2 regions of the Metasolibacillus sp. FSL K6-0083 genome follow, and region 1 is predicted to be linked to the other one. Evidence: riboswitches for the same ligand, from Rfam matches in the RefSeq annotation. Region 1 holds a riboswitch; the other holds the start of a gene.
What was found. A riboswitch is a leader RNA that binds a small molecule or an ion and turns the genes downstream of it on or off. The one in region 1 is predicted to bind cobalamin.
Positions count from the first base shown of each region.

Region 2: another riboswitch for cobalamin. It lies ahead of MHB51_RS17045 (DUF4430 domain-containing protein); the one in region 1 lies ahead of MHB51_RS09335 (ABC transporter substrate-binding protein).

Region 1 covers NZ_CP152046.1:2,000,305-2,006,202, reverse strand. Annotated here, with positions in the region: gene MHB51_RS09350 (amino acid ABC transporter permease) at 1-447, shown strand, start outside; gene MHB51_RS09345 (amino acid ABC transporter permease) at 460-1,173, shown strand; gene MHB51_RS09340 (amino acid ABC transporter ATP-binding protein) at 1,193-1,948, shown strand; cobalamin riboswitch at 2,028-2,210, shown strand; gene MHB51_RS09335 (ABC transporter substrate-binding protein) at 2,321-3,283, shown strand; gene MHB51_RS09330 (iron ABC transporter permease) at 3,683-4,687, shown strand; gene MHB51_RS09325 (adenosylcobinamide amidohydrolase) at 4,687-5,898, shown strand, end outside.
Region 2 covers NZ_CP152046.1:3,648,563-3,654,460, reverse strand. Annotated here, with positions in the region: gene kynA (tryptophan 2,3-dioxygenase) at 222-1,064, opposite strand; gene kynB (arylformamidase) at 1,064-1,687, opposite strand; gene kynU (kynureninase) at 1,687-2,958, opposite strand; cobalamin riboswitch at 3,280-3,479, shown strand; gene MHB51_RS17045 (DUF4430 domain-containing protein) at 3,641-4,360, shown strand; gene MHB51_RS17040 (S-layer homology domain-containing protein) at 4,439-5,898, shown strand, end outside.

The DNA of each region.
Region 1 (5,898 bases):
AATATCAATTTGCATAATGTGCATACAGGTGTTTTTGTAGTGATAACATTTAGCTTACAGTTTGCGGCGATGATGTCCGAGGTAATTCGTTCTTCTTATTTAGCAATTGATAGAGGACAGCATGAGGCAGCTGTTAGCGTCGGTCTCACACCACTGCAAGCCTATCGACGCATTGTTTTTCCACAAGCATTTGTTGTTGCCATACCGAATTTTGGCAATGGCTTAATTGCGGTATTACAGGAAGGGGCACTTGCCTATACGATAGGCTTTATCGATATTGTAGGAAAGGCAAATTTAATTATTGCGAATAACTATGGTACGCATACGTTAGAAATTTTTATGGCTTTAGCTATTATTTATTGGATTTTGTCGATTACGTTAGAGAAGCTATTTGCAAAATTGGAGCGAGCATTTAGCAAAGGGAAGAGCTCAATCAAGGCGACATAAGGAGTGATGTGCATGGATTTTATTAATATAGCATTTTTAATAGATACCTTTTGGGTTGCGCTTAGCGGTGTGCCAATTGCGTTATTGGTAACGATTGTATCGCTTATATTAGCAATACCTTTAGCTTTTCTACTTGCCATGTCGCGTATTTATGAAGTGCCGATTATTAACCGCTTAACAAAAATTTATGTGTCTTTTGTGCGTGGCACGCCAGTAATTATTCAAATTTTTGTGCTCTACAGCAGCATCCCACTCATTTTAGCAGGTCTATTTGAAAAATATAATATCAATTACTCCATTTATGATGTGAATCCATTATGGTATGCCCTTATTATATTTACGTTTAATACAGCCGCGGTGTTAACGGAAGTGTTTCGCTCGGCATTGCAAACTGTGCCTAACGGTCAGCTAGAGGCGGCATATTCTGTTGGTTTGACAACAGCGCAGGCTTACTGGCGTATTGTCATCCCACAATCTTTGGTAGCGGCGTTACCTAATTTATGTACTGCAACGATTAATTTGATTAAGGCGACATCGCTTGGTTATGCCATTTCGTTACAGGAAATTACATTGAAGGCGAAGGTTGCTGCGAATGTTGGCTACAATTATTTAGAGGCATATATCGATATTTTCATTGTTTATTTAATTTTATGTATGACGGTAGAGTATTTATTTAAACGCTATGAACGCTATTTAAGTCGCTATAAAATGAATCTTCAAAGTTAAATGTAAAGGGGGAGAGCTGATGCTACAAATTACAAATATTCATAAATCATTCGGGCGCAATGAGATTTTAAAGGGCGTTGATTTAACTGTTTCAAAAGGGGATGTTGTTGTTATTTTAGGTCCCAGTGGTTCAGGTAAAACAACATTGCTGCGCTGTATTAATTTTTTGGAGCGTGCGGATAAAGGAACGGCGAGCTTTGGTGAAATAACAGTTGATTTAAGAAATGCCTCTAAAAAGGAAGTGCTTGCTGTACGTAAAAAAACCGCCTTTGTATTTCAAAATTATAATTTATTTCATAATAAAACGGCACTGGAAAATGTCGCAGAAGGCTTAATTATAGGTAGGAAAATGAATAAGGAGAAAGCGTATGGACTTGCGAAAGAGGCACTCGATCAAGTAGGTTTGACGCATAAATATGATGCCTACCCAAGTCAATTATCTGGTGGTCAGCAGCAGCGGGTTGGTATAGCCCGAGCTATTGTATTATCGCCTGATGTAATTTTATTTGATGAGCCGACATCAGCGCTTGACCCCGAGCTTGTAGGGGAAGTTTTAGAGGTCATGAAAACAATCGCGAAGTCTGGCACAACGATGATTGTCGTCACACATGAAATGTCATTTGCGCGAGATGTAGCAAGCCATGTCATTTTTATGGATGGAGGTCAAATTGTTGAGGAAGGCTCCGCGCATGAGATTTTTGTACAACCAAAAGAGGAGCGCACAAAGCAGTTTTTACGTCGCGTACTACCTGAAGAGTATAACTACCATATTTAGCACCTACACAATCTCAATTTTTTCGCTATAATTAAAGTGGAGACATTGAGATTTTATTCATTGTCAAAGATAAAAAAGTTCATAGTGAAGCACAAAAGGTTCCTTGTAGATGATAAGGAGTAAAAGGGAAATCAGTGAAAATCTGATGCGGTCCCGCCACTGTAAATGCTAGTTTCTAGCGGTATGCCACTGAATTTTCGGGAAGGCGCTAGAGATGTATGATGCATAAGCCAGGAGACCTGCCTTTCGTGTAAAGCCAATGACAACCTACGAGGATAGGGTGGCGCCGCTATTTTAATAGTGCCCTATTATAATCTCTCGTATTTGTCGAGGGATTTTTTTGTTATTTTGTTTAATTAGGAGGAATTAGAAGTGAAAAAGTTTTGGTCAATTATAATGACGATGCTGTTAGCAACAGGCTTGCTTGCAGCGTGTGGACAGGATGACAATAAGGAGCCACAAACGCAAGGTGAGCAGCAAACAGAAGTACAGCAAGAAACGGACGAGCTCGCAGCAGCCTTTCCTGCGACAGTAACAGATGCTTTAGGCAGAGAGGTTACGCTTGAGCGTGCACCAGAAAAAATCATCTCTTTAACACCATCAAATACAGAAATTTTATTTGCTTTAAATTTAGAAAATGAGGTTGTTGGCGTCAACGATATTGATGATTATCCACCAGCAGTAGCTGAAAAAGAAAGAGTCGGTAGCATGGAATACAATGTTGAAAAAATCGTCTCCTTACAGCCCGATATTGTTTTTGCACATGAATCAAGCATGTTCGCAGTTGAGCCAGCATTAGAGCAATTAGAAGCAGCGGGCGTAACGGTGTTCGTCGTTAAAAATGCGGCAACATTTGAAGAAACATATATGACAATGGAACAAATCGGTACTTTAACAGGTAAAGTAGAAGAAGCAGAGAAAATGGTGGAATCTATTAAAACGAAGCTAGCTGATATACAGGCAAAAGTGGAAGGACAAGAAGAAAAATCAGCTTTCGTTGTTGTTGGTATGACACCAGATATTTATGCAGTTGGTCAAAACACATTTATGGATGAGATGCTAAAAGCAATCAATATTAAAAACGTTGTTGAAGCAGATGAATGGCCAATGTATAGTCCAGAGGATTTTGTTGCAAGCAATCCAAGCACAATTATCGTGACATACGCAGAAGATGTGGACGCAGTTTTAAATAACCCAGCATTTGCTGAAATGGATGCGGTGAAAAACGGCGCAGTTTACACTGTAGATGGCAGTATGACAAGCCGTCAAGGTCCTCGCATTGCGGATGGGGTAGAATCAATTGCAAAGGCAATGTATCCAGAAATTTTTAAATAAAGTGAAACTTCAATCAGTGGGATTCCTCATCCCCACTGATTGTTAGTTGACCCACTCGGGCATTTACGGGCAGTTAATCTCGCACTTATCTTTTAGCGTATTGTCACTTAAGTCTTGAAGTGGGCGTTTTACTGCCCGTTAATGCGGGATAAATCTGGATGAGGGCTGCCTAAAAGAATTATAAGAAATTGAATATTTGTTGATTATTCCAAATAAAGGGGACATCTAAAAAAACGTCTATAATCGGCGTTTTGGACGATGACTTTTTGGTAAAAGGTTTATTCCTAAGCGATAGAGAAGAAACGAAAATCTCCCTTTTAATATGATACCAATACAAAATTCCCTTTTTGGATAGTCCTACTCCAGAATAAGCGTTTATTTAAAGGCAGGCGATTCTATTTGAGTCAAAATAAAAAGGCAGTAATTGCATATGTCATATCAATTGCATTACTACTCATAAGTATATGGTTAGGAGTTGCGGTAGGTTCAGTGAACATACCGCTATCTACTTTATGGGATAGAGAGGCTGACCCAACCGCCTACAGTATTTTATGGAATATTCGAATGCCTAGAGTAATGCTTGCTGCGCTCGTTGGTGCGTCGCTGGCGATAGCGGGGGCAGCATTTCAAGGTTTATTAAAAAACCCACTCGCTGATCCATATACGCTCGGTATCTCGTCAGGGGCCTCTGTCGGTGCAGTGGCAACTATTTATTTTTCAGTATCGCTTCCGATGCTTGGCGTTTTCACATTGCCGATTTTTAGTATGCTTGGCGCAGCGATAACAATGATAATTGTGATGACTTTTGCGCGCCTTGTTGACCGAACGATGAAAATGGAGACATTAATATTAACTGGGGTTATTTTTAGCTCTTTTTTAGGTTCCTGTATTTCTTTAATGATTGCGTTGACAGGGGAGCAGCTACGAATGATTATGGGCTGGCTACTTGGTAGCGTTTCGATGCGCGGCTGGCCATATGTGCAAATGATTATCCCGTTCGTTATTATCGGTGTACTTTTAATTTGGTTAAACCGTCGTGAGTTGAATGCGATGGTTTACGGAGAAGAGCGTGCAAAGCATTTAGGCGTTGATGTGAAGCGCAGTAAATATATTATTTTAGCTGGTGGTTCTATACTGACAGGTGCTGCGGTTGCCGTCTCTGGTACGATTGGTTTCGTTGGGCTTGTCGTGCCACATATGGTGCGCATGCTTGTCGGCGCAGACCACCGTTTGCTGCTAATTTTATCGCTCATTAATGGCGCAAGCCTTCTCGTGATTTGCGATTTAGTGTCACGTACAATCATTGCGCCAACAGAGCTGCCTATTGGGGTCATTACAGCATTTATCGGTGCGCCCATTTTTGCTTATATTTTTTACAAGCAACGTAGAAAAGGGGGAGCATAATGCTACAAGTAGAGCAAATTTCTGGTGGCTACGGTGCGACACCGATTATTAAAAATGTTTCATTCACAGTATCTAAAGGGAAAATACTGGGGATTCTCGGACCGAATGGTAGTGGCAAATCTACATTGTTAAAGGTGATTAGCGGCGTTTTACCTACAATAAGTGGACAAATTTTACTCGATGGTAAGGGAATTGATGCCTATTCAACGAAGGAGCTTGCGAAAAAAATGGCTGTACTGCCTCAGTTACATGCTAACGCTTTTTCCAATTCTGTACGTGATGCGGTGTCGCTCGGTCGTTATCCGCATCAATCTAGTTTCTTTGCCAGTTGGTCGGAGCAAGATGAGCAGGCTGTACAAACGGCGATGCGACAAACAGGTGTGCAACAATATGAGCATGCTTATTTGGAATATTTATCGGGCGGTGAGCAGCAGCGTACTTTTATCGCACAGGCACTTGCGCAATGTGCGAATCTTTTATTGCTTGATGAGCCGACAAATCATTTAGATATTGCGCATCAGCAGCAAATATTAGATATGATTCGCAAACAAGCGTTAGAATGTGAATTAACGGTAGTATCAGTTTTTCACGATATGAACTTAGCGGCATTGTATTGTGACGAGCTTTTGTTAATGGATAAGGGGCAAGTCAAGGCATTCGGCAAGCCGCATGAGGTGTTACTAGAAGCGCAAATTGCAGAGGTCTACGGGGCAAGGGTGACTACATATGCACATCCCGAGCTACCAAAGCCTCAAGTAACGCAGCTACCAAGGCTCAAGCAGGAAAATGTATTCGCGCCGGTGACGAAGGAGCATTTCGCAATAACGGACAGCTATGTGCACTTTCAAGCGGAGGCACCGCTAAAGGTTGTATCATCAGCAGTTTATAATGCAGGTATGGGCTGGTATACGACCTTTATTAATCGCACTGTCGAAACTACTTATCATGCTGAAAATATGAAGGACGAGGTAGAGTCATTTTTAAGGGCTCATAACTTGGTGCTGACGAATACAGTGGTTATGCTTACAGCACTTGCTGCAAAAAATGCTGTAATTGAATCATATGCGGATGGACTTGTGCTCATTGCAGTCACAGCCGGCATAGACAATGCTGTAGATGTGACAAGAGCCTATGAGCAAGAGGAGCAGCCGCATATCGGAACAATCAATACATGGGTTATTATTAATGGGAAGCTATCTGATGAAGCATTC
Region 2 (5,898 bases), 1.6 Mb from region 1:
CTTTTTAAATTTTTCTCAATTATTATCTAGGTATATAGAAGCGGTTTATCACGCATTAACAGGCAGTAGGGCTTCCACTTCAAGACTTAAGTGAAAATGATACTGCCCGTAAAAGCCCGATTGGTTTAACTAACAAGCAGTGGGGATGAGAAAAACCTCCACTGCTTGAAGTTTCACTTTATTTAATCAAGCCCCTTTTTACGTAACTAAACCTACTCCTATCAAAGCTCTGTGCGTAGCTGCCATAGCTCTGGGAAGAAATATTGGTCTAACACTTTTTTCAAATAGCTAACACCACCTGAGCCACCTGTTCCCATTTTAAAGCCAATAATGCGCTCAACCGTTTTCATATGGCGGAAACGCCACTGCTGGAATAAGTCCTCAATGTCGACAAGCTCCTCAGCAAGCTCATATAAATCAAAATATTTCTCAGGCTCGCGATAAACAGCCTTCCATGCCTCTTTCACACTGTCATTTGCCTCATACTTTGCTGTTACATCGCGTGATAATACTTCCTCATCAATAGTAAATCCGCGCTTTGCCAGCGTGCGAATCGCTTCATCATATAGGCTAGGCGCATTATAAGCTTCTTGAAGCATTGCTAATATTTTTTCATCATGTGCATAAATTTGCAAAATATGCGGTGTTTTATAGCCAAAATAAAACTCTAGTAAACGATTTTGATAGGATTGAAAACCTGATGAATTCCCGAGTTGGTCTCGGAAATTTAAGTAATCAGCAGGCGTTAATGTTGCAAGCACATCCCATACGTTTTTTAGCTGGTTTTGCACTTGTGAAACACGCGCTAGCTTTTTAAATGATTCAGGTAAGCGCCCATTATGAATATCAAGCGTTGCCGATTTGACTTCATGTAAAATTTGCTTCATCCAAAGCTCACTGACATGATGGACAACGATAAAAAGCATTTCATCATGCTCATCTGTTAGCGGCTTTTGACAAGCTAAAACCTCGTTTAAATGTAAATAATCTGTATAGGTCATACGGTCTTTGAAATCCGTAACGATTTTTTTCTCATCTTCAAATGGCTTGTAATTGTTCGACATTATTGCTCCTCCTCTTTGATGACTGCTCTTACAGGACTACCATCTGCTCCTTCTATTAATAGAGGTAAAATAATCATCTCATAGCGCCCTGCTTTGATATGCTCAAGCAATAAGTTTTCTACTATATAAATGTCACTTTCTACTAGCGCATGATGTATTGGTAGCTCCTTTGAAGTTACTTTATCAACTGATGGCACATCCACTCCAATTAAATTAATGCCGCTTTCTTTTAAATACGCTACAGTTTCTATTGTTAGTGTAGGTACTTCCTGAGGAAAAATATGTGCGTTAGCTAGCGTTTTTGTTTTAAAAAATACAGCATTTACTCCTGTAATTTTCCCTGCAACATGCGACATTTCAATAAATTCACTATCCAAGCATTCCACAACGACCACTTTTCCGATACAGCGCTCTAAATCAAGCTGCTCAAATGTCTGTCCATTGTTATCAAAATGAAATGGTGCGTCCATATGCGTGCCTGAGTGAAGGCTCATCTGTAGCATACCGACATTGACAGAGCCTGTTTGCTCCTTTGTTGCAACCGTTTCATAGATGAATTTTGTATCGCCTGCCCATGTCGCGATATTTTTGTTCAACGGCTGTGTAATATCAATCCACCCCATTACGCTACAATCTCTCTTTCATTCGTAAATTTCTCATATGCTTTCGTTTCCATAATATCCTTTAAAATTTCAAAACATTTATACACTTCTTCAAATGTGTTATACATTGCAACTGCCGCTAAGCGAATCCCCTGTGGTGCACGGAAGTCAGGAATAACACCGCGCTCCTTCAATGCCTTGCAAATGCGTGCGGCATCTGGATGCTCTAGATAAATATGACCACCACGCCTTTCATGCTCTACTGGGCTACACACTTTAAAGCTATATTCACCAAGCATATCCTCCACGCATTGCAGCATGTAATCTGATAATGCCAACGAACGCTTTCGCACATTATCAATGCCCATTTCATTAAACAACCCAAGCGCTCCTAACAATGGCGCCATACTCAACACATTTGGTGTTCCTACCTGAAAGCCCCCAGCCTCAAATGCTGGCTCAAATGTATGACTCATCGTAAATTGCTTTTCTTTATTTGAGCCAAACCAGCCAGCTAAGCCCGGTGCTGTCCCAAAATGCTTCTCATGCACAAAAAGAGCCCCTGTACTACCCGGTCCGCCATTCAAATGCTTATACGTGCACCAAAAAGCAAAATCCACATTCCAGTCATGTAAATGATGTACAACTGAGCCAACTGAATGACATAAATCAAAGCCAATTATAATACCACGTTCATGTGCTGCCTTCGTTAATTGCTCCATATTTAAAATTTGCCCACTGCGATAAAGCACACCCGGTAAAACAATTAATGCTACTTCATCTGTCATTGCCGCAATAATATCTTCTTCATCTAGCATTTGCCCATCTCGTGATGCCACACGAATTAAATGTGACTCATCATAACCCTTTAATGCTAGTTGTGATTTTAAAGCATAAATATCAGAGGGGAAATTTAATTCATCCGCTAAAATCTTCGTTCTCTTTCCCTCTGGCTTGTAAAATGTTGCAACGAGCTGATGTAAATTGCTCGTTGTCGAGCCAGTGACAACTACCTCTTCCTTTTGTGCGCCTACAATTTGTGCCATTTGTGCACCAAGCTTCTCGGCAAGGAAAAACCAAGCATGCTCGCCCTTTGTCCAACCATCAATACCGTATTCTTTCCATGAATTCATCAAGCTGTGTAACGTCTTTTCTGCGCGCTTTGACATCAGCCCTAATGAATTGCCATCGAAATAAATACGCCCCTCTTGCATATAAAACTCCTCCCGCATTGAGGCAATTTCATATGTTTCATCTAAGCGTTTGGCATATGCCCATGTGTTTGCTGTCATGCGTCAGCCACCCCTCTTCTTATTTTTAACACTCAAATTGATAGTAACATTCATAAGGATGTGAGAAAACCTTTATATTGAGCTATTAAATAGCCTTAATATTATGACAGGAAAAGAGAATGGAAATTTTGAGCCAAAAGTTCCATTAACTCATGGACAAACGGCAAAAATACTAAAAAGAACGCTACAAATTGCAAATATGATGTAATATTTTAAATTTAAAGGAGGCCATCTGAAACATTTATTATTTCAGATGGTCTTTTCTCTTTTTCTAACTATTTCGAAAACCAGAGAATTATGCTACACTTACCAATAAGTGAATAGTAACTGCAGAATAAAGGTGCTCAATTTATGAGCTTAATAGGGAATTCGGTGCAAAACCGAAGCTGTTTCCGCAACTGTAAGTGTAGATGACTACAGAGTATACCACTGTCCAACGAGGAAAAATGCCTCTAGTAGATGGGAAGGTTCTGAACTAGGATACACGAGCCAGGAGACCTGCCTTTATTTCATCGTATTAACTCTCTTCGGAAGCTAGGAGAACTTACGGCAAATAGACGGACAGGCACACTATGCCTATTTTCTGTTTTCCATGAGATGCTTCCCCTTTTTGGAGGAGCATCTTTTTATTTTTGAGTTAACTGCAAAACATTCACGAAATAAAAAATAGGAGGTTTTGTAAATGGTTCAATTCAAAAAATGGTGGCATCTAGCGTTTGCCCTGCTTTTGGCAGTTTCGCTCGTATCACCAGCAGCAAGTGCGGCGGTATTACAGCCGGTAAGTCAAGAAGTACTATCAGCAGACTTTGATGTTCAATTATCAGTGACTGGTTTGTACGATGAGATATTAGGAGAAACAACTGTAAATGTCCAAGACGGAACAACTGCACTAGAGCTTGTAGAGCAAACATTAGATGATGCTGGTATTCCTTATGTAGTAGTTTCTACTCAGTATGGTCCATATCTTCAATCAATTGATGGACGTGCTGCAGGCAGTTTGAATGGTTGGGATGGCTGGGTATACACAGTAAATGGCGATAGTCCTGATTATGGGTTAGCTGAGTATCAATTAGAGCCTGATGATGTAGTTCATATTTATTACACTACATGGGCTAAATTAGAAACAGCAAGTGCGATTGCTGTAAACGATAATAACCCGTCTATTACAGTAGATTTAACTGGTGATTTATTTATAACACCAGGCGCTTCGAATCTAGCAAACTGGACAATTAATACTGGAACAACGGCATTAACAGCTCAGTCTGTTACTGTGAATACCGACCAACAAGCAGTTATTACATTTGTAGGTCAAGCGCAAGCTGGCACTATTACCATTACTGCCTCAGCTAATGCATTATTAGGTGGTTCAGTAAGTGAGCCACTCGTAGTAGAAGTGCAATAACTAAGTAAATTAATACTGACAAGGTAAAATACTTTACCTTGTCAGTATTTAACTATTTTATCAAGGAGTGATTTTTAAATGGCTATATGGAAAAAACAACTACATATAGCGCTTGTCTTTATTTTAGTCTTATCGTTATTCTCTCCATCCAGTGTAATCAAAGCACAGCATTTTGAAGGAGAAATAGCCGAGCTAAATATTGAAAATGCTAATGATATCAGCGATAGTAATCTTGATAATTCGATAGAGCAAGATAATACTACGAAACCTGATAATGAAATAGAATTAGAAGATTCAACAAAGCTGGATAATGCACTTGAATCTGATAATGAGGCTGAATTAGAGCAGCAGACGCAAATAGATGATGCAGCAGGATTAACGTTTACTCCATTTATGGAGATTGCCCCCTTAGCAAGTAGCGATATTCAATTAAATAGAGAAGAACCATTACTATTACAAGTAGCTGAGACATTTGAACTTATAGCAACTACTTCAACAACAGATGATAGTGCAACAGTTGAATGGACTTCAAGTAATAACGGAATTGCAACGGTAGATAATGGGCTTGTAACTGCTAAGGAAATTGGTCGAGCAGTAATTACTGCTAAACTAGACGATACAACTAAAACAGTGGATGTATTTGTTATTTCACTTGAAGCGCAAGAAGCAATAAATTTCATTACCTCCTTACCAACAATTGAACGAGCAGATGATGCAACTTATCAACTATTGCTGGAAGCACGTGAACTAGATACGAAAGTAAAAGCACCCGCTCGTGCACTCTTATTGAATGACCTTCCTTATTTCGGTCTGTTACTTGAAAAAGAAATGGCATATTTTAAATTATATATGCAAGATCCTAATAATATTTTACCTGATCTTGAAGATATTATTTTAGATGATGGACTAAACAATAAGCTAGATGCATTACGTGAAAAATATGCTTCTCTTTTTAAATCTGGTTATAGAAAAGCTACAGATCCAGAAATACTTGCATTTAATGAAGTTCTTGTAGCTAAGGAAATCAAATACGCTATTCTTACTATCAACGAGCTTCCTCAATTAGAAGATATAGCATATAATTCAGCAACAAAAGAGCAACTAGAGCATGCGAGAAAAAAAGTTAAGGTCCTTTCTACGAATGATCAAAAAAAGGTAACAAATCATGAAGACCTTGTTAATAAAGAAATACGATATATTGAACTGTTCATTGATGCTATTGATATAAATGATCCGCTAGCAAAAGAATTAGTTGCAGAAGCAGAAAAAATTTGGAAAGCGTTACCTAATATCTATCCAAATGCCAAAGTTGATGGTGTATCAACTAAAGGGGTTGCCAATTATCCCGTTCTCCTTGATAAAAAGAAAATGCTTAGTGCTGAAGATGATATTAACAAAGTTATCGCTAAAATCGATGCATTACCTTCTGTAGAAATGCTCGTTTGGGCTGATATATTAAAAGTAGCTGAGGCCCAGCTTGCTTATGATAAGTTATTAACTATTCATAAAAATCAAGTAACTAACTATGCTAAGCTTGA